One region of the Amnibacterium soli genome, then DNA from elsewhere that is predicted to be linked to it. Evidence: predicted binding sites of a transcription regulator. Region 1 holds the regulator's gene; the other holds the start of a gene.
The links. The regulator HrcA, encoded in region 1, represses chaperone genes, less so after heat shock. The targets are predictions, from matches to a motif close to TTNGCACTCGNNNNNNNCGAGTGCNAA.
Positions count from the first base shown of each region.

Region 2: the regulator HrcA is predicted to act here: its motif matches at 2,049-2,075, upstream of ABEA53_RS11875 (Hsp20/alpha crystallin family protein).

Region 1 is NZ_BAABLP010000002.1:809,701-814,104, forward strand. It holds gene ABEA53_RS07850 (16S rRNA (uracil(1498)-N(3))-methyltransferase) at 1-528, opposite strand, end outside; gene dnaJ (molecular chaperone DnaJ) at 539-1,627, opposite strand; gene hrcA (heat-inducible transcriptional repressor HrcA) at 1,697-2,731, opposite strand; gene ABEA53_RS07865 (magnetosome magnetite crystal formation protein family) at 2,881-3,399, shown strand; gene ABEA53_RS07870 (DUF4870 domain-containing protein) at 3,497-3,883, shown strand; gene hemW (radical SAM family heme chaperone HemW) at 3,876-4,404, opposite strand, start outside.
Region 2 is NZ_BAABLP010000004.1:470,442-474,845, reverse strand. It holds gene ABEA53_RS11885 (AAA family ATPase) at 1-923, opposite strand, end outside; gene purU (formyltetrahydrofolate deformylase) at 1,046-1,906, shown strand; gene ABEA53_RS11875 (Hsp20/alpha crystallin family protein) at 2,147-2,578, shown strand; gene ABEA53_RS11870 (hypothetical protein) at 2,636-2,965, opposite strand; gene ABEA53_RS11865 (DUF7882 family protein) at 2,962-3,273, opposite strand; gene ABEA53_RS11860 (NADP-dependent isocitrate dehydrogenase) at 3,280-4,404, opposite strand, start outside.

The DNA.
Region 1 (4,404 bases):
GAGCAGGCGGACCTCCGCGGTCGGCTCGAGCAGCAGCACCGTCGCATCGGCGGCCATCGCGGCGACGTCCGCGGTGGAGGCGAGGGGCAGCACCTCCGCGGCCCACGGGCGCATCGACTGCTTGCCGGCCTCGCGGACGATCGACGCCCAGCGGGCGACGCCGCTGTCGACCTTCCCGCCGGTCCACCGGGTGACGCTGCGGGCGGCCGACCACGGCACGACGGCCGCGACGCCGAGCTCGGTCGCCGCCTGGATCGCGGCCTCGTCCCGCCCGCCCTTGGCGAGCGCCTGCACGAGCACGACGCGCGGCGCGGGTGCGGGCTCCTCGCGGAGCGCCAGCACGGCCAGCTCGACGAGGTCTCGGCCCACCGCGGTCGCCTCGGCGTCCGCGACGCGGCCGCGCCCGTCACCGACGACGATCCGCTCCCCCACCCGCAGCCGCGAGACCTGAGCGGCGTGCCGCGCCTCCTCCCCCGTCAGCCGCGCGGCGTCCGCGGTCAACGAGGAGGCGAGGTAGAAGTGCGCCACCGCCGCCCGATCAGACGCCGAGGAAGCGGTCGCGCAGCTTCGCGAAGAGCCCCTGCTGGAAGTGCGAGAACTGCGGCGCCTTCTGCTTGTTCCGGCCCGCCAGCTGCCGCACCAGCTCGGTCGCCTTCGCGTCGAGCTTCGTCGGAGTGACCACCTGCACGCCGATCCGCAGGTCGCCGCGGCCCGCGCCGCGCAGGCGGGTGATGCCGCGATCGGGCACCGTGATGACCTCGGCGCTCTGCGCGCCGGGCTTCACCTCCACCTCGACCGGGCCGTCGAGCGCCTCCAGCGTCGCCGTGGTGCCGAGGATCGCGTCCGTCATCTGCACCTCGAGCGTCGCGAGCAGGTCGTCGCCCGCACGGCTGAACACGTCGTGGTGCCGCACCTTGATCTCCAGGTACAGGTCGCCGGCGGGGCCGCCCGCCTGGCCGACCTCGCCCATGCCGGCCATCTGCAGGCGCAGGCCCGTCTCGACGCCGCCGGGGATGTCGACCGGGATCGTCGTGCGGGCGCGCACGCGGCCCTGGCCCGCGCAGTTCGAGCAGGGGTGCGGGATCACGGTGCCGTAGCCGCGGCAGACGGTGCAGGGCGTCGAGGTCATGACGTTGCCGAGCAGGGAGCGGACGGCGCGCTGGATCTGGCCGCTGCCGTGGCAGATGTCGCAGGTCGCGAGCGACGTGCCCGGCTGCGTGCACGCGCCGTGGCAGACGTCGCAGAGCACCGCGGTGTCGATCTCGAGGTCGCGGTGCGTGCCGAAGACGACGTCCTCGAGGTCGATCTCGACCCGCAGGAGCGCGTCCTGCCCCCGCTCCTGCCGCGACTTCGGGCCGCCGCGCATCCCGCCGCCGAAGAACGACTCGAAGATGTCGCCGAAGCCGAACTGCTGCCCGCCCTGCGAGCCGCCCATGTCGTACTCCTGCCGCTGCCGCGGGTCGGAGAGCACGTCGTAGGCGTGGGTCACGTCCTTGAACTTCTCGGCCGCGTCCGCGCCCGGGTTCACGTCCGGGTGCAGCTGGCGCGCGAGCCGGCGGTACGCCTTCTTGATGTCGTCGGCGGAGGCGTCGCGTGCGACGCCCAGCACTTCGTAGTGGTCAGCCACGTGGGCCCTCCTCGTCGCCGCACCCTGCTGCGGCGGCACGTTCTCGGCCGCGGTCCGCGGCCTCGTGGATCACTCCTCGCCGAGGAGCTTCGACAGGTAGCGCGCCACCGCTCGCACGGCGGCGATGTTGCCCGAGTAGTCCATGCGGGTCGGACCGAGCACGCCGATCCGCGCGACCTCGCCGGCGGACGACCGGTAGCCGCCCGCCAGGATCGACGTCTCCGCGAGCCCGACCAGCGGGTTCTCCCGGCCGATCGAGACGGAGACGCCGCGTTCGTCGAGCTCCATCTCGCGGAAGAGGCGCAGCAGCACGACCTGCTCCTCGATCGCCTCGAGCACGGGCAGGATGCTGCCCGGGAAGTCCCGCTCGGTGCGGGCGAGGTTGGCGGTGCCGGCGAGGATCAGGCGGTCCTGGCGGTCGTCGACCGTCGCGGACAGCGCGGCGCCGATGCGCTCGAGCACCGTCCTGCGCGGCGCGGGCAGCGTCTCGGCGAGCGACTGCAGCGTCGCGGGCACGTCGGCGAGCAGCCGGCCGACGAGCACGCCGTTGATCCGGGCGCGCAGCTCGGCGAGGGCGACGTCGTCGACCAGCGGCTGGTCGTCGCCCTGCGGCAGCTCGACGACCTTCTGGTCGACCCGCCCGGCGTCGGTGATCAGCACGACGAGCAGCCGGCTCGGCGACAGCAGCACCAGCTCGACGTGCCGCACGTAGGAGCGGGGTACCACCGGTATCTGCACCAGGGCGACCTGGTTCGTCAGCTGCGACAGCATGCGGACCGTGCGCGCGAGCACGTCGTCGAGGTCGGCGCCCTCCTCCAGGAAGGTGCGGATCGCCATCCGCTGCGCGGTGGTCATCGCGCGCACCTCGGCGAGGTGGTCGACGAACATGCGGTAGCCCTTGTCCGTCGGCACGCGGCCGGAGGAGGTGTGCGGAGCGGCGATCAGGCCGTCCTCCTCGAGCGCCGCCATGTCGTTCCGGATCGTGGCGGCCGAGACGCCGAACGAGTAGCGGTCGACGATCGTCTTCGACCCCACCGGCTCCCGCGAGGCGACGTAGTCCTGCACGATGGCCCGCAGGACGTCGAGTCCGCGCTCCGAGACCATCGCGCACCTCCCGCCTGGCACTCCTTGCACCGGACTGCCAATTCTAAACCCGACCGCCGACGAGCCTGGCATCGCACGCGGGCCTGTCGATAGCCTGAACGCCGTTCCAGCGGTGCGGCGAGCGCGCCGCTCGAGGTCAGGAGCACGCGATGCGGGAGTCCCGGCCGACGGTCGCGGCGGCACCGCTGCCGCCCGCGGACGAGACGCTCTGGTCGACGCTCGCGCACTTCGGCACCGTCGTCGGCTTCCTGCCGTCCCTGCTGATCCTCCTCCTCGTGGGCCCGCGCAGCGCCCGGGTGCAGGAGGAGGCGGGGAGGGCCCTGGACTTCGCGCTGACGGCCTGCATCGCACTGGTCGCGCTGTGGGTCCTGGGCGCCGCGGCCGGCGGCGTCGCGTCGATCGTGCCCCGCGGCGCCGACCTGCCGTTCCTGCTGCTCGGCTTCCTCATCGGGCTCGTCGCGTTCGGCGGCTGGGTGCTCGTGGTCGCGCTCTCGATCGCCGCCGCGGTGCGGGTGCACCACGGCGCCTCGTTCCGCTACCCGTTCTCGCTGCGCCTCGTCGAGCGGCTGGATCCCGTCAGGAGACGACCGCGACCGATGGCCGCACCCCCGCCTCCGCCCCGGCGCAGCCGCTCAGCCCGAGCGACGAGCGGACGTGATCGACCCTGATCACGTCGGCTCGCCATCGCCTTCATCAGGTGACCGCCTCGCCGCATCCGCCCGGGCGGATGCGGCAGGCTCGCCGTCCGCACATCGAGAGGAACCCGTGAGCGACTACCAGACCCCCTCCGTCACGCCGCGACCCCTGCAGCCGAGCGACGAGCGCATGTGGGCGATGTTCACGCACCTCAGCGCGCTCGTGGGCATCGTGGTCGGCGCCGGCTTCGTCGGCTGGCTCGGCCCGCTGATCATCTTCCTGGTCTTCAAGGACCGCAGCGCCTTCGTGGCGGAGCACGGGAAGGCGACGCTGAACTTCCAGATCACGATGCTCGTCGCCGCGTTCGTCGCCGCGCTGCTGTGGATCGTGCTCGTCGGGTTCCTGATCACCGCCGCGATCTACGTGATCGTGATCGTGTTCTCGATCATCGCGACGGTCGCCGCCAGCCGTGGCGAGCGGTACGTCTACCCGCTCACCATCCGCTTCATCAAGTAGGGGCGGAGCCCTCGGCGGGCAGGAGGCGGCGGACGACGCCGTCCGCCAGCAGCCGGCCCGAGCGCGTCAGCACGACGCGGCCCGCGAACGCCGGCCCCGCCTCCACGAGCCCGTCGGCGAGCAGCCCGGCGATCGCCCGCCGTCCCCCGGTGTCAAGGCGGTCGACGGGCATGCCGTCCGCGAGGCGGGTCTCGAGCAGCACCCGCTCGACCGCGCGGGTCGCGTCGTCGAGCGTCTCCCGGCCCGCGGCCGGCGAGCCGCCCGCGGCGATCCGCTGCGCGTACGCCGCCGGGTGCTTCACGTTCCACCACCGCACGCCGCCGACGTGGCTGTGCGCGCCGGGCCCGACGCCCCACCAGTCCTCGCCCGTCCAGTAGGACAGGTTGTGCCGCGACCGCGCGCCGTCGTGCCGCGCCCAGTTGCTCACCTCGTACCAGCCGTAGCCGGCGGCCGCGAGGCGCTCGTCGGCCAGCTCGTACATGTCGGCCTGCAGGTCGTCGTCCGGCGCCGGCACCTCGCCG
Region 2 (4,404 bases), on a different contig from region 1:
ACCTGCCCCTCCCGGGCGTCCACACCGGTGCGCCGCAGCACGAGGCGGTGCGCGAGCACGTCGACCGCGAGCGCGTCGATGTCGTCCGGCAGCACGAAGTCGCGCCCGTCGATCAACGCGGTGGCCTTCGCCGCGCGCAGCAGCTGCAGGCTCGCCCGCGGGCTGGCGCCGAGCCGCACCTCGGCGTGGCCGCGGGTCGCGCCCACGATGCGCAGCACGTACGTCTCGACCGCCGGGGAGACGTACACGTCCCGCGCCTGCGCGGCGAGCGACGCGAGCGCGCCAGTGGACAGCACGGGCTGCAGCCGGTCGATGGGGTCGAGGCGGCCGTGGGAGCGGAGCATCGCCCGCTCCGCCTGCTCGTCGGGGTACCCCATCGAGATGCGGGCCATGAAGCGGTCGCGCTGCGCCTCGGGGAGCACGTAGGTGCCCTCCATGTCGACGGGGTTCTGCGTCGCGACGACGAGGAAGGGGTCCGGCAGCGGCCAGGTCGAGCCGTCGACGGTGACCTGCCCCTCCTCCATGCACTCGAGCAGGGCCGCCTGCGTCTTCGGCGAGGCGCGGTTGATCTCGTCGCCGATGACGACGTTCGCGAACACGGCGCCCGGCTTGAACTCGAACCGCGCCGAGGACTGGTCGAACACGGACGCGCCGGTCACGTCGGAGGGCAGCAGGTCGGGCGTGAACTGGATGCGGCTGATCGTGCCGCCCGTCGCGCGGGCCAGCGCCTTCGCGAGCATCGTCTTGCCGACGCCGGGCACGTCCTCGATGAGCAGGTGCCCGCCGGCGAGCATGACGGCGAACGCGGAGCGGATCACGTCGTCCTTGCCGTCGATCACGGTCGCGACGGCTGCGACGACCTCGTCCGCGGTCGAGCGCACCGACTCGGCGCCTCGGGAGTCGAGCGTGATTCCGTCCGTCATGGCGCCTTCCGTACCGAGCGATTCGCGATCACCATAAGCGAGTTCCGCCGCTGCGCAGCGCGAACGGGGAGGTCCCACCGTTACCTCTCCGTGATCGCACGCCGCTCGCTAGGGTGAGCGCCGTGACGGACGCCTCAGACGCCCACTGGGTGCTCACGTTCGTGTGCATCGACCGGCCCGGGATCGTGCATGCGCTGTCCGGGGCGATCGTGGCCGCGGGCGGCAACATCACGGAGAGCCAGCAGTTCTCCAGCCACGACACCGGGCGCTTCTTCCTCCGCCTGCAGGTGCAGTCGCCGTCGACCGCGCAGCAGTTCGCCGCGCACCTCGTGCCCGTGGCGAGCCGGTTCGACGCGGAGTGGCGCCTCGACCGCGTCGCCCGCCCCGTGCGCACCCTCGTGCTGGTCTCGAAGGCGGGTCACTGCCTGAACGACCTGCTGTTCCGCAGCCACTCCGGCCAGCTGCCGATCGAGGTGCCGCTCGTGCTCGGCAACCACGCGACGCTCGAGGGGCTCGCGGGCTTCTACGACGCGCCCTTCGAGCACCGCGCGGTCACGTCGCCGGAGACGAAGGCGCTGTTCGAGGAGCGCGTGGTCGCGGCGGTCGAGGAGCACGACATCGAGCTCGTCGTGCTCGCCCGCTACATGCAGATCCTCTCCCCCGAGCTCTGCGCGCGCCTCGCCGGTCGGGCCATCAACATCCACCACTCGTTCCTGCCGGGCTTCAAGGGCGCCAACCCGTATCGGCAGGCGCACGCCCGCGGCGTGAAGCTGATCGGCGCGACCGCCCACTTCGTGACCGAGGACCTCGACGAGGGCCCGATCATCGAGCAGAACGTGATCCGCGTCGACCACAGCGCGGACCCCCACGAGCTCGTGCGCATCGGGCAGGACGAGGAGAGCCGCACCCTCACGCAGGCGGTCCGCTGGTTCGCGGAGCACCGCGTCCTGCTCGACGGCCGCCGCACCATCGTCTTCCGCTGAACTCACCGCCTTCGATCCGCAGGGAGATCGAAGGCAGTGCCGCTTCGCAGCGCTGAACGCGCTGCGGTACGCGGCGGATGGTCGCGTCCGCGGGCGGTCGCCCGAGTCGACTGTTCCAAGCGGATTCTCGGGTTCGAAAGGCTTGGCACTCGTTGGGGGCGAGTGCTAATTTCTGTCATGTTGAGCCCGGTCGGCTCAACTTCGAGAACTCATCGCAGCCACGACTGGAAGGACGACACCATGGCGATGAACTTCGACCCGTTCCGCGAGCTGGACCGGATGACCTCGGCGCTCCTCGACAGCCGCCAGGGCCCGCAGCTGATGCCGATGGACCTCTACCGCGACGGGGACCACTACGTGCTCGCCGCCGATCTGCCCGGCATCGACCCCGGCTCGGTCGACATCGACGTCGACGGGCAGCTGCTGACCGTCCGCGCCGAGCGCACGATGCGCACGGCGGAGGGCGTGAAGTGGCTCGCGCAGGAGCGTCGCGGCGGCTCGTTCCTGCGTCAGCTCAGCCTGGGGCAGGGCGTCGACACCGAGCACATCGCGGCGACCTACGAGAACGGCGTGCTGACCGTGACGATCCCGGTCAGCGAGCGCGCGAGGCCCCGCAAGGTCGAGGTGGTCGCCGGCGGCTCGTCCGGCCGGCAGCACGCCGTCGAGGCCTGATCGGGCTGGAGCGCGGAGGGCCCGCCGCGTCTCGCGGCGGGCCCTCCGCACGTCCCGCTACGCGAGGGGGTCGAACTCGTCGAGTGCCGGGCCCGGGTCGTCGTCGCCGATGATGAACGTGGTGCGCACGCGGATGCGGTGCTCGAGGTCCGCGACCGCGTCCGCCACGTCCGTCTCGAAGACCTCGTCCTCCGCCCAGGCCGTGATCTGGCTCGCCGGCCCGATGAGGACCGTGATGGGCTCGATGAGCCCCGCCTCCGTCCGGCCCGGGATCGTGACGGTGTCCGACGAGTCGCCGTCGGCGAGCAGCCGCGCATACTCCAGCACGAGGTCGGCGAGGTGGTCGTCGGTCCCGAAGGTCTGCTCCGCGTAGGCGACGCGCTTCACTCGCGGGTCTTCACATCCGGCTCCGGCAGCAGGCGCAGCCCGGTCGGCTGGTTCGCCAGCTCCCGCAGCTGTCGCAGCCACTCCCGGTTCACCGCCGGATCGCGGCTCCCCGCGTACTTGAAGACGATCGGCACTCCCGGGGAGATCCAGAGCGAGCCGTGCCCGTCGCCCACGCCGGGCTCGTCCCGCCACGTGAACGAGAACGACTCGTGCGCCCGCAGCTTCGCGTAGATCACGAGCTGCAGGTGCGCGAGCGCCCGGTCGTCGACCGGGATGGTGACGTTCGTCCCGTAGATCAACGACCCCATGCGGACTCAGCCCAGCCGGGTGCGGAGGTTCTCGGTGATCGACGCGAGGAACTCCTCCGTCGTCTCCCACTTCTGATCCGGGCCGACGAGCAGCGCGAGGTCCTTCGTCATGGACCCGCCCTCGACGGTCTTCACGACGACGTCCTCGAGGGTGTCGGCGAAGTCGATGAGGGCCTGGTTGCCGTCGAGCTTGCCGCGGTGCTGCAGGCCTCGGGTCCACGCGTAGATGGAGGCGATCGGGTTGGTCGACGTCGGCTTGCCGGCCTGGTGCTGGCGGTAGTGCCGGGTCACCGTGCCGTGGGCGGCCTCCGCCTCGACGATCTTCCCGTCGGGCGTCGTCAGCACGCTGGTCATCAGGCCGAGCGAGCCGAAGCCCTGCGCGACGGTGTCGGACTGCACGTCGCCGTCGTAGTTCTTCGTGGCCCAGACGTAGCCGCCCTCCCACTTCAGCGCCGACGCGACCATGTCGTCGATCAGGCGGTGCTCGTAGGTGAGGCCGGCGGCGTCGAAGCGCTCCTTGAACTCGGTCTCGTAGATCTCCTGGAACAGGTCCTTGAAGCGACCGTCGTAGGCCTTGAGGATCGTGTTCTTCGTGGAGAGGTAGACCGGGTAGTTCCGGGCGAGGCCGTAGTTGAGGCTCGCGCGGGCGAAGTCGCGGATCGACGCGTCGAGGTTGTACATCGCCATGGCGACGCCGCCGCCCGGGGCCTGGAAGACCTCGAAGGACTGGGCCTCGCCGCCGTCCTGCGGCTGGAAGCTGATGGTCAGGGTGCCGGGGCCGTCGAAGACGAAGTCGGTGGCGCGGTACTGGTCGCCGAACGCGTGGCGGCCGACGATGATCGGCTTGTTCCAGCCCGGGACCAGTCGCGGGATGTTCGAGATGATGATCGGTTCGCGGAAGATGACGCCGCCGAGGATGTTGCGGATGGTGCCGTTCGGGCTCCGCCACATCTTCTTCAGGCCGAACTCCTCGACGCGCGCCTCGTCGGGCGTGATCGTCGCGCACTTGACGCCGACGCCGTGCTTCTTGATGGCGTTCGCGGCGTCGATCGTGATCTGGTCGTCGGTCTCGTCGCGCTTCTGGATGCCGAGGTCGTAGTACTCGAGGTCCACGTCGAGGTACGGGTGGAT